Corallococcus caeni: one gene and its partner. The protein of the gene in region 2 interacts with the protein of the main gene of each other region in a pairwise test. Links are inferred from orthologs where the notes say so. Each region holds a gene or a part of one and is shown on either strand. Other genes may lie near its edges.

Evidence for each region.
Region 1: the proteins of AABA78_RS28510 (region 2) and bioB interact in binary tests that used the Escherichia coli proteins (3 or more experiments, as listed by UniProt). The link is inferred for Corallococcus caeni from one-to-one orthologs.

What each region holds. Positions count from the first base shown.
Region 1 is NZ_BTTW01000011.1:120,454-127,321, forward strand. What follows is about bases 1,897-4,774. They hold bioB (biotin synthase BioB), read left to right. Parts: upstream 1,897-2,761; coding sequence 2,762-3,787; downstream 3,788-4,774. Other genes in these bases: radA (DNA repair protein RadA), read right to left, coding at 1,897-2,113; AABA78_RS34760 (GlsB/YeaQ/YmgE family stress response membrane protein), read left to right, coding at 2,292-2,561; bioF (8-amino-7-oxononanoate synthase), read left to right, coding at 3,784-4,774. Outside these bases: AABA78_RS34750 (hypothetical protein), read left to right, coding at 95-739; more of radA, read right to left, coding at 752-1,896; more of bioF, read left to right, coding at 4,775-4,965; bioD (dethiobiotin synthase), read left to right, coding at 4,955-5,650; AABA78_RS34780 (hypothetical protein), read left to right, coding at 5,766-6,044; AABA78_RS34785 (pyridoxal phosphate-dependent aminotransferase), read left to right, coding at 6,041-6,868. UniProt on the Escherichia coli protein: Catalyzes the conversion of dethiobiotin (DTB) to biotin by the insertion of a sulfur atom into dethiobiotin via a radical-based mechanism.
Region 2 is NZ_BTTW01000007.1:352,788-359,659, forward strand. The notes cover bases 1-2,882. They hold AABA78_RS28510 (class II glutamine amidotransferase), read right to left. Parts: upstream 1,936-2,882; coding sequence 1,066-1,935; downstream 1-1,065. Other genes in these bases: AABA78_RS28500 (NAD(P)H-hydrate dehydratase), read left to right, coding at 1-582; tsaE (tRNA (adenosine(37)-N6)-threonylcarbamoyltransferase complex ATPase subunit type 1 TsaE), read left to right, coding at 579-1,064; hutI (imidazolonepropionase), read right to left, coding at 2,023-2,882. In the rest of the region: more of hutI, read right to left, coding at 2,883-3,288; AABA78_RS28520 (hypothetical protein), read right to left, coding at 3,292-4,011; hutU (urocanate hydratase), read right to left, coding at 4,022-5,677; AABA78_RS28530 (hypothetical protein), read right to left, coding at 5,786-6,217; AABA78_RS28535 (FdhF/YdeP family oxidoreductase), read left to right, coding at 6,395-6,872.

The DNA of each region.
Region 1 (6,868 bases), on a different replicon or contig from region 2:
CGGCGCGCCATCGACAAGTACCATCCGTGATCTTCTCCGCCGGTTCTTTACGGAGGGCCGCTGGTTCCAACCGGTACGCTACGGGGGCGTCGGCATGGATGAACGGCTGGCGCCGGGTCCTTTCAATCCGGATGCCCCTGCGGCCGTCTACGACGAATCCAAGCGCTTCTTCATCGGGGCGAAGACGGATCGGGACTTCATTCATTTCTCCCCCGAGACCCAGGGGCAGTACCCCTTCATCGGCACCTTCACCTGGCAGACTTCGATTGTGGAGGCCGGCAAGGCCCGGTGGCGCGAGGCCCATCTGCGGCAGGTCATCGAAATCATGCACCTGCTGGGCTCCCCTCTTGCCCAATCCGGACTTGATGCCGACTTCGAGCGCAAGAACTGGCGCATCGTGCCGAATGAAGATGGTTTTGGCTCCAGGCTCGACTTCAACCTGCGCGACTACAGCGAGGGCCTCTCCGGCCTCTACTGGCGCAACGTCTTCGGCGCCCCCTTCGTGGACCTCTTCGGCCCGCGCCTGGACGCCATCCCCGCGTCCCAGCGCCAGTCACTCGATGGCGGCCTCGTCCTCGTCCAGCCCTACGAACTCCCCACCCAGGCCATGACCCCGGAGGGCGACGCCGCGGAAAGCCAGCTCATCGCCACCCTGGGCCGCGACGCCTTCTTCGACCTGCCGACCCTGCGCAAACCCACGCGCGTGCCGGACGTGTCCTGGATGCTGCGCAAACACTGACGCTTTCGCCCGTCAGTCGAACATCGCGGACAAGGCTTCGCTCAGGGTCTCCACGCCCACCACCTGGAGCTTCGTCTCCTCCACGCGCCGCGCGCTGCCTGCTGGCAGCACCACCCGCTGGAAGCCCATCTTCGCGGCCTCCGCGAGCCTTGAATCCACCTGGCCCACCGCGCGCACCTCGCCCGCGAGCCCCACCTCCCCCAGCACCAGCGTCTTCGCGTCCAGCGGCCGGTTCTGCAGGCTGCTCACCAGCGCCGCGCACACCGCCAGGTCGCACGCCGGTTCGCTCAGCTGCATGCCGCCCGCCACGTTGACGAACAGGTCGCAGCCCACCAGCGGAATCTCCTCCTTCTTCTCCAGCACCGCCGCCAGCAGCGCCACGCGGTTGCCGTCCACGCCAATCGCCGTGCGCCTCGCGGTGCCGTAGCCCGTGGGCGCCACCAGCGCCTGCACCTCCACCAGGAGCGGCCGCGTGCCGTTGAGCGTGCTCGTCACCACGCTGCCGGACTTGCCCTGCGGCCGCTCAGAGAGGAACAGCGCGGAGGGGTCCGCCACCTCCACCAGCCCCGCGCCCTTCATCTCGAAGACGCCAATCTCGTTGGTGCTGCCGAAGCGGTTCTTGTGCGCGCGCAGGAGCCGGAACGGGTGGCCCCGCTCGCCCTCGAAGTAGAGGACCGTGTCCACCATGTGCTCCAGCACCCGGGGACCCGCGATGGAGCCCTCCTTCGTCACGTGCCCCACCAGGAACGTGGGCACCCCGCTGCGCTTGGCGAACGCCATCAGCCGGCCCGCCACCTCGCGCACCTGGGTGATGCTGCCCGGCGCGTTGCCCAATTCCGGCAGGTACATGGTCTGGATGGAGTCCACCACCAGCGCCTGCGGCTTCAGGGCCTCCGCCGCCTGGAGCACGCGGTCCGCGTCCGTCTCCGCGAACAGGTGGATGGCCTCGCTTTCCACCCGCAGGCGCTCCGCGCGCATCTTCGTCTGCCGGAGGCTCTCTTCACCCGACACGTAGAGCACCGGCCCGTGCCGCGCCAGCTTGTCCAGCGCCGCCAAGAGCAGCGTGGACTTGCCGATGCCGGGGTCTCCGCCCAGCAGCACCAGCGAACCGCCCACCACGCCGCCGCCCAGGACGCGGTCGAACTCCGCGATGCCCGTCCTGCGGCGCACCTCCGTCTCCCCCGTGACGTCCTGGAGCTTCACCGGCCTTGAAGCCCCCCCCGACGCGCCCCAGGCCGGGCGCTTGTCGTCCACCTTCGCTTCGGTCTCCTCCAGGAGCGAGCTCCAGGCCCCGCAGTCCGGACACTTCCCGAGCCACTTCGCCGTCTGGTAGCCGCAGGCCTGACAGGTGTAGTGCGTCTTCGCCTTCGCCATGGGTCGAGGTGTCTACCCCAGACCCCTGACGTTTCCCCGGCCGAAGACGGGCCACGCCAGGAGAGCAGGCAGGCAGGTTGTCGTGGATCAGGTAGCGGGTTGCCCCACAGGGGGGGGCAACCCACTTTCTGGACCACGGGCGTCGCACAGAGCGAGCCCCCCACACAGGGAGAGTGTCATGGGGATTATCGCGTTTCTGGTGATTGGTCTGGTCGCGGGTCTGATCGCTCGTGCCATCATGCCGGGCAACCAGTCGATGGGGCTCATCGCCACCACGTTGCTGGGCATCGCCGGTTCGTTCGTGGGCGGTTTCGTGGGTTCGCTCTTCTCGCGTGACGGCCGGATGTTCGACCTGCACCCCACGGGCCTGCTGTTCTCCGTCCTGGGCGCACTGGTCGTGCTGTTCCTCGTGGGCCTCGCCGGCCGCGGCCGTCGCGTCCACGTCTAGCTCGCAGGGCTCCTCGACCGATGAGGCGGGAGACAGCCAGGGACGTCCGTCACGTACGGACGTCCCTTCTGTCTTTGCGGGCTTCGGGACAGGCCTCCCAGAGGGGGGAAGGACACTCGTCAACCCCCTGTCGCGAGAGCGTTGACAATGGCCTCCGGGCCACGCACCGTCGGCCTCCTGACGCCTCCCAAGGAGCCCGCATGTCCGACACCGCCGAGTCCTTCCACGGCCACGCCCACCACGCCGCCCCCGCTCCGGAAGGGGTGACGGTGCGGCACGACTGGTCGCTCGCGGAGGTGAAGGCCCTGTACCAGTTGCCGCTGCTGGATCTGGTGCACAAGGCGCAGACGGTGCACCGGCAGGTGTTCGTGGAGAACAAGGTGCAGCTGTGTTCGCTGCTCTCCATCAAGACGGGTGGGTGTCCGGAGGACTGCGCGTACTGCCCGCAGGCCGCGCGCTACAAGACGGGCGTCAAGGCGGAGAAGCTGATGGCGGTGCCGGAGGTGCTGGCCGCCGCGTCCCAGGCGCGCAAGGCCGGGGCCACCCGCTTCTGCATGGGCGCCGCGTGGCGCGAGGTGAAGGACGGCCCGCAGTTCGACAGCGTGCTGGAGATGGTGAAGGGCGTCCGGGCCCTGGGCATGGAGGCGTGCGCCACGCTGGGCATGCTCACCGACAGCCAGGCGAAGCGCCTGCGCGAGGCGGGCCTGTCCGCGTACAACCACAACCTGGACACGTCCCCGGAGCACTACGGCGACATCATCTCCACCCGCACCTATGACGACCGGCTGAAGACGTTGAACCGGGTGCGCGACGCGGGCATCTCCGTGTGCTGCGGCGGCATCATCGGCATGGGCGAGTCCGTGGACGACCGCTGCAACCTGCTGCGCACGCTGGCCAACCAGGAGGTGCACCCGGAGTCGGTGCCCATCAACGCGCTCGTGCCGGTGGAGGGGACGCCGCTGGCGGATCAGCACCGCGTGGAGACGGTGGACATGGTGCGCACCATCGCCACCGCGCGCCTGCTCATGCCGCAGGCCATGGTGCGCCTGTCCGCGGGCCGCATGCAGATGAACGAGGAGGCGCAGCTGCTCTGCATGATGGCGGGCGCCAACTCGCTCTTCTTCGGGGAGAAGCTGCTCACCACCGGCAACCCCGAGTACACCCAGGACATGGCGCTCCTGGAGAAGGCGGGCATCCGCCCCCTGGAGCCCCGGCAGGACCGGTGAAGTCCGTCACGCAGGTCGCGGACCGCTGGGCGCGCGAGGACCTGGAGGCCCTGTCCGCGAAGGGCCTCCGCCGCGCGCTGGAGCCGCTCGACTCCCCCCAGGGCGCGGAGGTGCGCGTGGGGGACGAGCGGCTGGTCAACTTCTCCTCCAATGACTACCTGGGGCTCGCGGCGTCGCCCGCCGTGCGCGCCGCCGTGGCCGCCGCGCTGGAGCGCTACGGCGTGGGCACCGGCGCCAGCCGCCTGGTGGTGGGGGACATGGTGCCGCACCAGCGGCTGGAGGCGCGGCTCGCCCGCTTCGAGCGCGCGGAGGCCGTGCGCCTCTTCAACTCCGGCTACGCGGCCAACACCGGCATCCTGCCCGCGCTGGTGGGCCCCGGCGACGCGGTGTTCTCCGACGCCCTCAACCACGCCTCGCTGGTGGACGGCTGCCGGCTGTCGCGCGCGCGCGTCGTCGTCTACCCGCACGCGGACGTGGCCGCGCTCACCCGCGCGCTGGAGGACACGCCCGCGCGGCGCAAGCTGGTCGTCACGGACAGCGTCTTCTCCATGGACGGGGACGTGGCGCCGCTGCGCGAGCTGGTGGCCGCGTGCGAGGCCCACGGCGCCGCGCTGATGGTGGACGAGGCGCACGCCACCGGCGTCCTGGGTGCTCGCGGCGCGGGGCTGTGCGAGGCGCTGGGCGTGGAGGAGCGGGTGGACCTGCGCATGGGCACGCTGAGCAAGGCGCTGGGCGGGCTGGGGGCGTATGTGGCCACCTCGCGCGCGGTGGCGGACCTGCTGGTGAGCCGCGCGCGGCCGTTCGTCTACTCCACCGCGCTGCCCGCCGCCCTGTGCGCCGGCGCCGAATGCGCGGTGGGCCTGGTGGAGCACGACCCGGCCCCGCGCGAGCGGCTGTGGGGCCACATCCACCGCTTCACCGAGGGCTTGCGCGCCCTGGGCCTGCCCGCCGAGCCCCGGAGCGCCATCTTCCCGGTCATCCTGGGCGAGCCCTCGCGCGCGCTGGACGCGGCGAAGCGCCTGCGCGACGCGGGCCTGCTGGTGAAGGCCATCCGTCCGCCCACCGTGCCGGACGGCACCAGCCGCCTGCGCTTCTGTCTCTCCGCGGCCCACACGACGGGCCACATCGACCTGGCGCTGGAGGTCCTGCGCCGGGTGGGAGTCTCCCGTGGCCCCTGAAGCACTCCAGTTCTTCGTCACCGGCACGGACACCGGCGTGGGCAAGACGCAGGTGTCGTGCGCGCTGCTGTCGCTCCTGAAGGACGCGGGCTACGCGCCCCAGGGCTTCAAGCCCTACGAGAGCGGCTGCGCGTCGCTGAAGGCCCCGTCGGACGCGCTGGCGATGCGCGAGGCCGCGGGCAGCACGCTGCCGGTGGACGCCGTGTGTCCTCACCGCTTCAAGGCGCCGCTGGCCCCGGGCATCGCGGCGGCCCGGCTGGGGAGGGAGCCGGACTTCAGGATGACGCTCGCGGCATGGAAGCGGCTGAAGGGCGGGACGGTGGTGGTGGAGGGGGCAGGGGGGCTGTTCGTCCCGGTGGACTCGAAGCGCGACGTGGTGGACCTCATCCAGGCCTTCCGTCTGCCGGTGGTGCTGGTGGCGCGCGCGGGGCTGGGCACGCTCAACCACGTGGCGCTGTCGCTGGAGGCGCTGGCGGCGCGCAAGGTGCCCGTGCGCGCGGTGGTGCTGTCGCGCGGGGTGCCCGGACGCGACCTGGCGGAGCGGGACAACCGGCGCTACCTGGAGGCCCGCCACGGGGTGGAGGTGCTGGGTCCCGTGCCGTATGTGGAGGATCCGAGAATGCGCCGCCTGGCGTTCCGGCGGGCGCTGGCGCCGCTGGTGCCTGAACGCGCGCGGGCCCGATAAATCGGCCTCCGCCGCGTTCGCCGGAAAGGCGCGTGCTACAGGTCGCGCAAGTTTTCGCGTGGTGGTGGCCGTGATCTGGACGGCCCGTTTTTTCCGCGCGAGAAAGCCGGCACGAATGGCGGACATCATCGACATCACGCTCCTCGCGGACGTCCGACGCTTCTTCCAGAAGCTCATCGAACAGCGCGGGCTGTCCTACTTCCTCCAGAAAGACGGTCCTCGGCTGTTCCAGATCGAGCCGACGAAGGTCGAGCTGGTCCTGCGCACCGCGATCCGCACCCGCGACCCGGAGCTGCCCCGGCCTCACGAGAAGGCCATCGAGCACTGCCGCCTGGAGCTGCGCCGCGAGCTGATCCGCCGCGTGGCCAGCGCCATGCTCCAGACGGGGCTGTGAGCCGCTTCTCGCTCCGCACCGCCTTCCCGCGCACCCCCAACCCGCTCTCCCAGGCCGTCGCCGAGCGCCTCGCGCGCGGGCTGCCCCTGCTGGACCTGGCGGAGACCAATCCCACCCGCGTGGGGCTGCCCCTGCCCGCCGCGGAGCTGCTGCTGGCGGGCGCGGCGTCGCCAACGGCTTCCTCCCTTCTCCCGGAGCCCGTCGCAGGACGCGGCGGCCCGTCGCAGGGCGCGGCGGCCCGTGACGGCGCCCTACCGGCGCGGCCGGGCAGGGAGGGCGGCTCCACGCCCTCGCCCTTCGTCTACGCACCGGAGCCCTTCGGCCTGCCGTCCGCGCGCCATGCCGTGGCCGCGCACCTGTCCCGGCGGGGCCCGCCCGTGGAGGCCGCGCACGTCGTCCTCGGGGCCAGCACCAGCGAGGCCTACGGCTGGCTCCTGAAGCTCCTGTGCGACCCCGGGGACAACGTCCTCGTCCCCGCGCCGGGCTACCCCCTGGTGGACGTGCTGGCGCGCCTGGAGGGCGTGCACGCGCGCTCCTTCCGCCTGCCCGCCGTGCATGGCTTCGGGCTGGACGCGGGGCAGGTGGAGGCCGCCGTGGACGCGCGCACCCGCGCGGTGCTGGTGGTGAACCCGGGCAACCCCACGGGCCACTTCCTGCACGAGGACGAGCTCCACTCGCTCGCGGACGTGTGCGCGCGCCACGGCCTGGCGCTCATCAGCGACGAGGTGTTCTCCGACTTCGCGTGGGACGCGGAGGCGGGGAGGGTGACGTCCGTGGCGGGGCGGCCCCTGCCGTGCCTGACGTTCTCGCTCTCCGGCCTGTCC
Region 2 (6,872 bases):
GCCGCGCTGGAGGGCAAGGACGCGCTGGTGATGGGGCCGGGCATCCCCCGGGGGCCGGAGACGGGCGCGCTGATTGGCGACCTGCTGGCGTCGGTGGAGGTGCCCGCGGTGCTGGACGCGGACGCGCTCAACGCGGTGGCGGAGGACCTCAAGGTCCTGCGGCAGGCGAAGGGGCCCGTGCTGCTCACGCCGCACCCGGGGGAGATGGCTCGGCTTTGGGGCCGGACGACGAAGGACGTGCAGGCGCACCGCGTGGGCGTGGCGCTCAACATGGCCACGTCGCTCAACGTCACGGTGGTGCTCAAGGGCTCGCGCACGCTCATCGCGGAGGCCGGCGGGCGCGTGTACATCAACCCCACCGGCAACGCGGGCATGGCCACGGGCGGCACGGGCGACGTGCTGTCGGGCGTGTGCGGCGCGTTGCTCGCGCAGGGCATCCCGCTGCCCAGGTCCGCGCGGACGGCCGTCTACGCGCACGGGCTGGCGGGCGACCTGATGGCGCAGCAGCGCGGGCTGATGGGCCTCATCGCCACGGACCTCCTGGTGGGCCTGGGCCACGTGTGGACGCGGTGGGAGCGATGAGCGGAGCGGAGCAGCCCACGCGCTCGCGGCGGCTCGTGTCTCCTTCGCCGGAGGAGACGCACCGGCTGGGCGTGAAGCTGGGGCAGCTGCTCCAGCCCGGGGACTTCGTGGGGCTGATTGGCGACCTGGGCGCGGGCAAGACGCACCTGGTGCGCGGCGTGGCGGAAGGGGCGGGCGTCGCGCAATCCGAGGTGGCCAGCCCCACCTTCGCCATCGTGTACCCGTACGAGGGCCGCATCCCGCTGTACCACGCGGACCTCTACCGCCTGACGGACTACGACGAGCTGTACGCCACCGGGTTCCTGGACCTGGTGGGCGGCGACCACGCGATGCTGGTGGAGTGGTTGGACCGCATCCCCCAGGCCGCGCCGCGCGACTTCCTGCGCGTCACGCTGCGCCATGAGGGCGAGGACGCGCGGAGCCTCGACGTGGAGGCCTTCGGCGCGCGTCCCGCGGCACTGCTCGACGCGTGGCTGGGCTGAATCAGGCCAGGGAGCGCTGGGCCTGCGGCCGCGGGTTCAACACCCCGTCCGCCAGCGTCTGCACCTTCCAGCGGTGGAACACGAGCCGCGAGTCCACGCCCACCACGTCCTCTTCATCCACCTGGACCCAGTGGGGCCCGCCGCAAAGCGACTCGCTGGCCACGAGGAACTGCTGCAGCGGCACGCCCGTGTTGGGCGCGCGCAGGGACTCCGGGCAACCGCCGATTCCGGAGGAGATGAAGAGGGTGCGGTTGCGGCGCGTGGCCACCATCGCCTCGCCGTCCGTGACGAGGAAGTTCATCGCGGAGCGCTCCTTCGGCTCGCGGCTCCCCGGCACGTCCGTCAGCGTGGACACCAGCGTCATCGTCTCCGCGAGCGCCTGCGCCATCGCCTCCACGCTCACCGTGCCGTCGAGCGGCCCGCGCGCCGACAGCCGCGACAGGAAGAGGTAGAAGCAGCGCTCGCTGTCCGTCGTGCCCTTGATGTTGACGCGCAGCTCCGGGTGGATGAGCGCCTCCACGGTGGCCTTGTGCTTCGCGAACTCGCGCAGCGTGCCGTTGTGCACGAAGGACCAGCGGCCGAAGTAGAACGGGTGCGAGTTGCGCAGCTCCACCGCGCCCACGCTCGCCTGACGGATGTGCGCCACCACGGTGCGCGCGCTCACCTGGCTCGACACGCGCTCGAAGTCCGGGTCGCTGTGCGCGGGGCCCACACCATGCGCGACGAGCGGCGAGCACTCCTGTCCGTAGGTGGCGATACCCCAGCCGTCCTTGTGCTCACGCGACTGGATGAGGAGGGAATTCCTCTCCGTGACCAGGGCGGTGTGCACAGCGGCGGGAACAGCGGATCTGAATCCAAATAATCGGCACATGGTGGCAGCTGATCTCTACAACGGCCGGCCCACGAGGGAAGTTCCACCTGCCCCCTCGGCCGATGCCAGTTGTTCAGCGGCATCCACTCAGGGGCAGTGATTCATTCGCGCGCGAAACACCACACGTCCACCCTTCACCACCACGCGCGCGTGACTGATACCCAGATGATAAGGCAGATGCCTGTAGCTGCGACAGGCGAAGACAACAAGGTCGCCCGCATCACCCACGGCCAGTCGTCCCTGCCGTTGCAACCCCAAGCATTGCGCGGCCCCTCGGGTGGCGGCCCAGTAGGCCTCCGCGGCTGACAGCCCGTTCTCCAGGCAGGCGAGCCCCAGCACCAGCGCCGTGTTCTCCGTCATGGAAGAACCGGGATTCACGTTTGAACCCAAAGCAATGTTGACGCCCGCGTCGCGCAGCTTCCGGCCGGGCGCGTAGGGGCGCATGCGCAGGAAGAGGGTGGAGGTGGGCACGAGCACGGCGGTGACGTTCGCGGCGGCGAGCGCGCGGATGCCCTCGTCCGTCACCTGCTCCAGGTGGTCCGCGCTGGCGGCGCCCACCTCCGCGGCCAGCGCCGAGGCACCACATGCGGTGAGCTGATCCGCGTGCAGGCGCGGCGTGAGCCCCAGCGCCTTGGCCGCGTTGAGCAGGCGGCGCGACTCGTCCACGGTGAAGGCGCTCTCCTCCGTGAAGACGTCGCAGAAGCGCGCCAGGCCCTCGCGCGCCACGGCGGGCAGGATTTCGTTGATGCAGAGGTCCAGGTACTCGGCGCGGCGGTCCTTGTACTCCGCGGGCACGGCGTGCGCGCACAGGAGCGTGGGCACCAGCTCCAGCGGTGACAGCGCGCTCAAGCGGCGCACCGCGCGCAGCATCTTCAGCTCGTCGTTCAGCGACAGGCCGTAGCCGCTCTTCACCTCCGCGGTCGTCACGCCCTGCGCCAGCAGCCGCTCCAGGCGGGGCAGGGCGAGCGTGGCCAGCTGCTCCTCGCTCGCCGCGCGCGTGGCGCTCACCGTGTTGACGATGCCGCCGCCCGCCTTGGCAATCTCCAGGTACGTGGCGCCCTGGTTGCGCAGGTCGAACTCCGCGGAGCGCTCGCCCGCGAAGACGAGGTGCGTGTGTGGATCCACGAACCCCGGGCCCACGAAGCCGCCCTCGGCGTCGATGAGCTCTGTCGCGTCCGTGAGCGCGCCCCTGGGGAGGCCGGACTCCGGGCCCACGTAGGCCACGCGCCCGTCCTTCACGCCAATGCCCGCGCCCGGGCGCGGGGTGAGGGCGGCTTCCGCGGGCTCGCGGTGGGTGCCCTCCACGGTGAGCACCTCGGAGGTGTTGCGCACCCACAGGTCCAGGGCTTCCATGCTCTAGCGTCCTCCGCGCACGCCCACGACAGGCGCGTTCCAGCTCGTGTCACCCGAACGCGCCCGGCCGAAGCCGCCGGACAGCTCCACCTTCGTGCGCGTCTCGCCGAACTTGACCTGCGCCGCCACCACGGCGCCGTAGAAGTGCGTCGTCACCTGCGAGCCGGGGTTCACCAGCGACTGCTGCACGCTGAAGAACGGCACCAGGCCCAGCGACATGCCGGGCTCCGGCTGCACGGTGAAGGCGCAGGTGGCCTCCACGCCGAAGAGGCTGCTGGTGCTGTCGTTGTTTCCCAGGCCGAAGTCGGACGCGCCCCGCACGGAGAGGGCCGGGGACAGGCCCAGCCGCTCCGAGCCGACGTAATACGAAACGCCCGTGTAGACGCCGTAGGCGGGCACCGGCAGGCCGACGAACTCGCCCTGCAGGCCCAGGTGCCACGACAGCCGGTCGTCCACGGGCACCGTCACCGAGCCGTCCAGGTCGATGCCCCACTGATCATTCTGGAAGGGCTTCGCGTCGCCCTGGAACGTGCTGTTCTCCCCGCGCTCCGACAGCTGCGGGGCGTTGAGGCGGGGACCGGCGCGCAGGCCCAGCTGGAAGAAGTTCTCGTCGGGCATGCCCGGGCCCATGCGCATCACCATGGGCCCGGCGGTGGTGGGCGTGCAGCCGGCGAGCACCCCCATCACCGCTGTCATCACGAAGGCTGGGACGCGTCGTGGCATCCGGCGCACTCTAGGCGGTGAGGCCGGGAATGCGCACGCCCCGCTCCTTCGCCACGTCGATGGCCTCCGGGTAGCCCGCGTCCGCGTGACGGAGCACGCCCATGCCGGGGTCGGACGTGAGCACGCGCTCGATGCGGCGCGCGGCCTCCGGCGTGCCGTCCGCGACGATGACCTGGCCCGCGTGCAGCGAGTAGCCCATGCCCACGCCGCCGCCGTGGTGGAACGACACCCACGACGCGCCGTTCACCGCGTTCACCAGCGCGTTGAGGATGGGCCAGTCCGCCACCGCGTCCGAGCCGTCCTTCATGGCCTCCGTCTCGCGGTTGGGGGACGCCACGCTGCCGCAGTCCAGGTGGTCGCGGCCAATCACGATGGGCGCCTTCACCTCGCCCTTGCGGACCAGCTCGTTGAAGGCGAGGCCCGCCTTGGCGCGCTCGCCGTAGCCCAGCCAGCAGATGCGCGCGGGCAGGCCCTGGAACGCCACGCGCTCCTGGGCCATGTCCAGCCAGCGGTTGAGCGACGCCTTCTGCGGGAACAGTTCGCGCACCGCGCGGTCCGTGCGGCGGATGTCCTCCGGGTCTCCGGACAGCGCCACCCAGCGGAAGGGCCCCAGGCCCTCGCAGAACAGCGGGCGGATGTACGCGGGCACGAAGCCGGGGAACTCGAAGGCGTTCTGCATGCCGCCCACCTTCGCCTGGCCGCGCAGGTTGTTGCCGTAGTCGAAGACGTGGCTGCCGGCGGCCTGGAAGTCGTTCATGGCCTGCACGTGCATGATCATCGACTCGCGGGCGCGCTTCACGTAGCCCTCCGGGTCGCGCTTGCGCAGCTCCGCGGCGGCCTCCAGCGACAGGTCCGTGGGGATGTAGCCGTTGAGGGGGTCGTGCGCGCTCGTCTGGTCCGTCACGAGGTCCGGCTTGATGCCGCGCTTGTACAGCTCCCGGAACACCGACGCCGCGTTGCCGATGATGGCGATGGAGCGGCCCACGCGCTTCTGTTGCGCGTCCTTCGCCAGGGCCAGCGCCTCGTCCAGGTCCCTGGCCACGACGTCCAGGTAGCGCGTCTCCACGCGGCGCTGGGCGCGGTGCGGATCAATCTCCACGCCCAGGAACACGGCGTTGTTCATGGTCGCGGCCAAAGGCTGCGCGCCGCCCATGCCGCCCAGGCCGCCGGAGAGGATGAGGCGGCCGGCCAGGTCCTCGCTGCCGAAGTGGAAGCGGCCCGCGGCGGCGAAGGTCTCGTAGGTGCCCTGCAGGATGCCCTGCGTGCCGATGTAGATCCACGAGCCGGCCGTCATCTGGCCGTACATCATCAGGCCCTTCTTCTCCAGCTCGTGGAAGTGCTCCCAGTTGGCCCAGTGGCCCACGAGGTTGGAGTTGGCGATGAGCACGCGCGGCGCGTCCGGGTGCGTGCGCAGGATGCCCACGGGCTTGCCGGACTGCACGAGCAGCGTCTCCTCGTCGGTGAGGCTCTGGAGGCTCGCGACGATGCGGTCGAACGAGGGCCAGTCCCGGGCGGCCTTGCCGGTGCCGCCGTAGACGACCAGGTCCCCGGGCTGCTCGGCCACCTCCGGGTCGAGGTTGTTCATCAGCATCCGGAGCGCGGCCTCCTGCACCCAGCCCTTGCAGGAGAGGGTGGTGCCGCGAGAGGCGCGGATGATGCGGGACATGCGGAAGACTCCTGGAGAAGGGGGCGCCCACCCTAACCGAACCCCCGGGGCCGCGGGGGGCTTGCGTGCAGGGACAGCGTCACTCCGGAGCCGGCTGGACGCCGTGCGTCAGTAGTCCTTGCGCGCGTCGATGTAGGCGCTGAAGTGGAACACGTTCGTGGAGTCGTAGAACTTGAAGTAGTTGCCGACGGGCAGGCTCAGGCCGTACGCGGTGCCCGAGCAACCCGTGCAGATGAACGCGCCGTTGCGGCGGATGTTCCAGATGCCGCTGATGTCGTCCACGCTGGTCGCGATGGCGGGCGAGCCCACCAGCTCGAAGTCGTACTCGTTGCCGCCCGCGAACCCGTGGAAGTTCACGAACGCGGTGTTGGTGGACTGGTTCCAGGCGACGACCGCGTTGGAGCTCGTCACAGTGTAGTGACCGGTGTTGTCGTCGACGTAGAGGCCGCGGCTGGACCAGATGCTGTGGACCACCGGGGCGGCCAGGGCGGGGAGGGACAGGAACAGCGCGGCGACGACGGCGGAGCGGAAGGCCTTCATGGGGGTGCCTCCTGAAGCGGGGTGACACGGAGCGCCGGGGGCACTCCGCGTGAAATCCATCCTGCATGCTCCCAGGTAGACTTGAAATAGCGGATTACCTGGATGGCAGCGGCGAAGGCCCCGGCCTGCCGGGAAGGCGCGGGCGCGGTAGAGTCCCGCCGCGCGAAGAGGTGGGACATGGAGCAGGGACAGGACGGGGGCGGGAACGCACTGGCGGTGCCGGCGGCGCAGACACCGCTGGAGGCTCGGGCTCCGGACGTGGGGCCGGTGAAGACGGTGGCGGGCGGGGTGCCCGCGGTGCTGAGCGCGTTCAAGCACGTGCTGTCCGAGGCGGGCCCGTGGCGCGGCGGCAAGCTCGTCTGGAAGATCAACCAGAGTGACGGCTTCGACTGTCCGGGGTGCGCGTGGCCGGATCCATCCCACCGGTCCGTGCAGGAGTACTGCGAGAACGGCGCGAAGGCAGTGGCGGAGGAGGGCACGCAGGAGCGCGTGACGCCGGAGTTCTTCCGCGAGTGGAGCGTGGCGCGGCTGGCGGAGCAGTCCGACCTGTGGCTGGGCAAGGCGGGCCGGCTCACGCACCCCATGGTGCTCCGCGAGGGCGCGGCCCACTACACGCCCCTCTCCTGGGAGGAGGCCTTCGCGCTGGTGGCGGAGG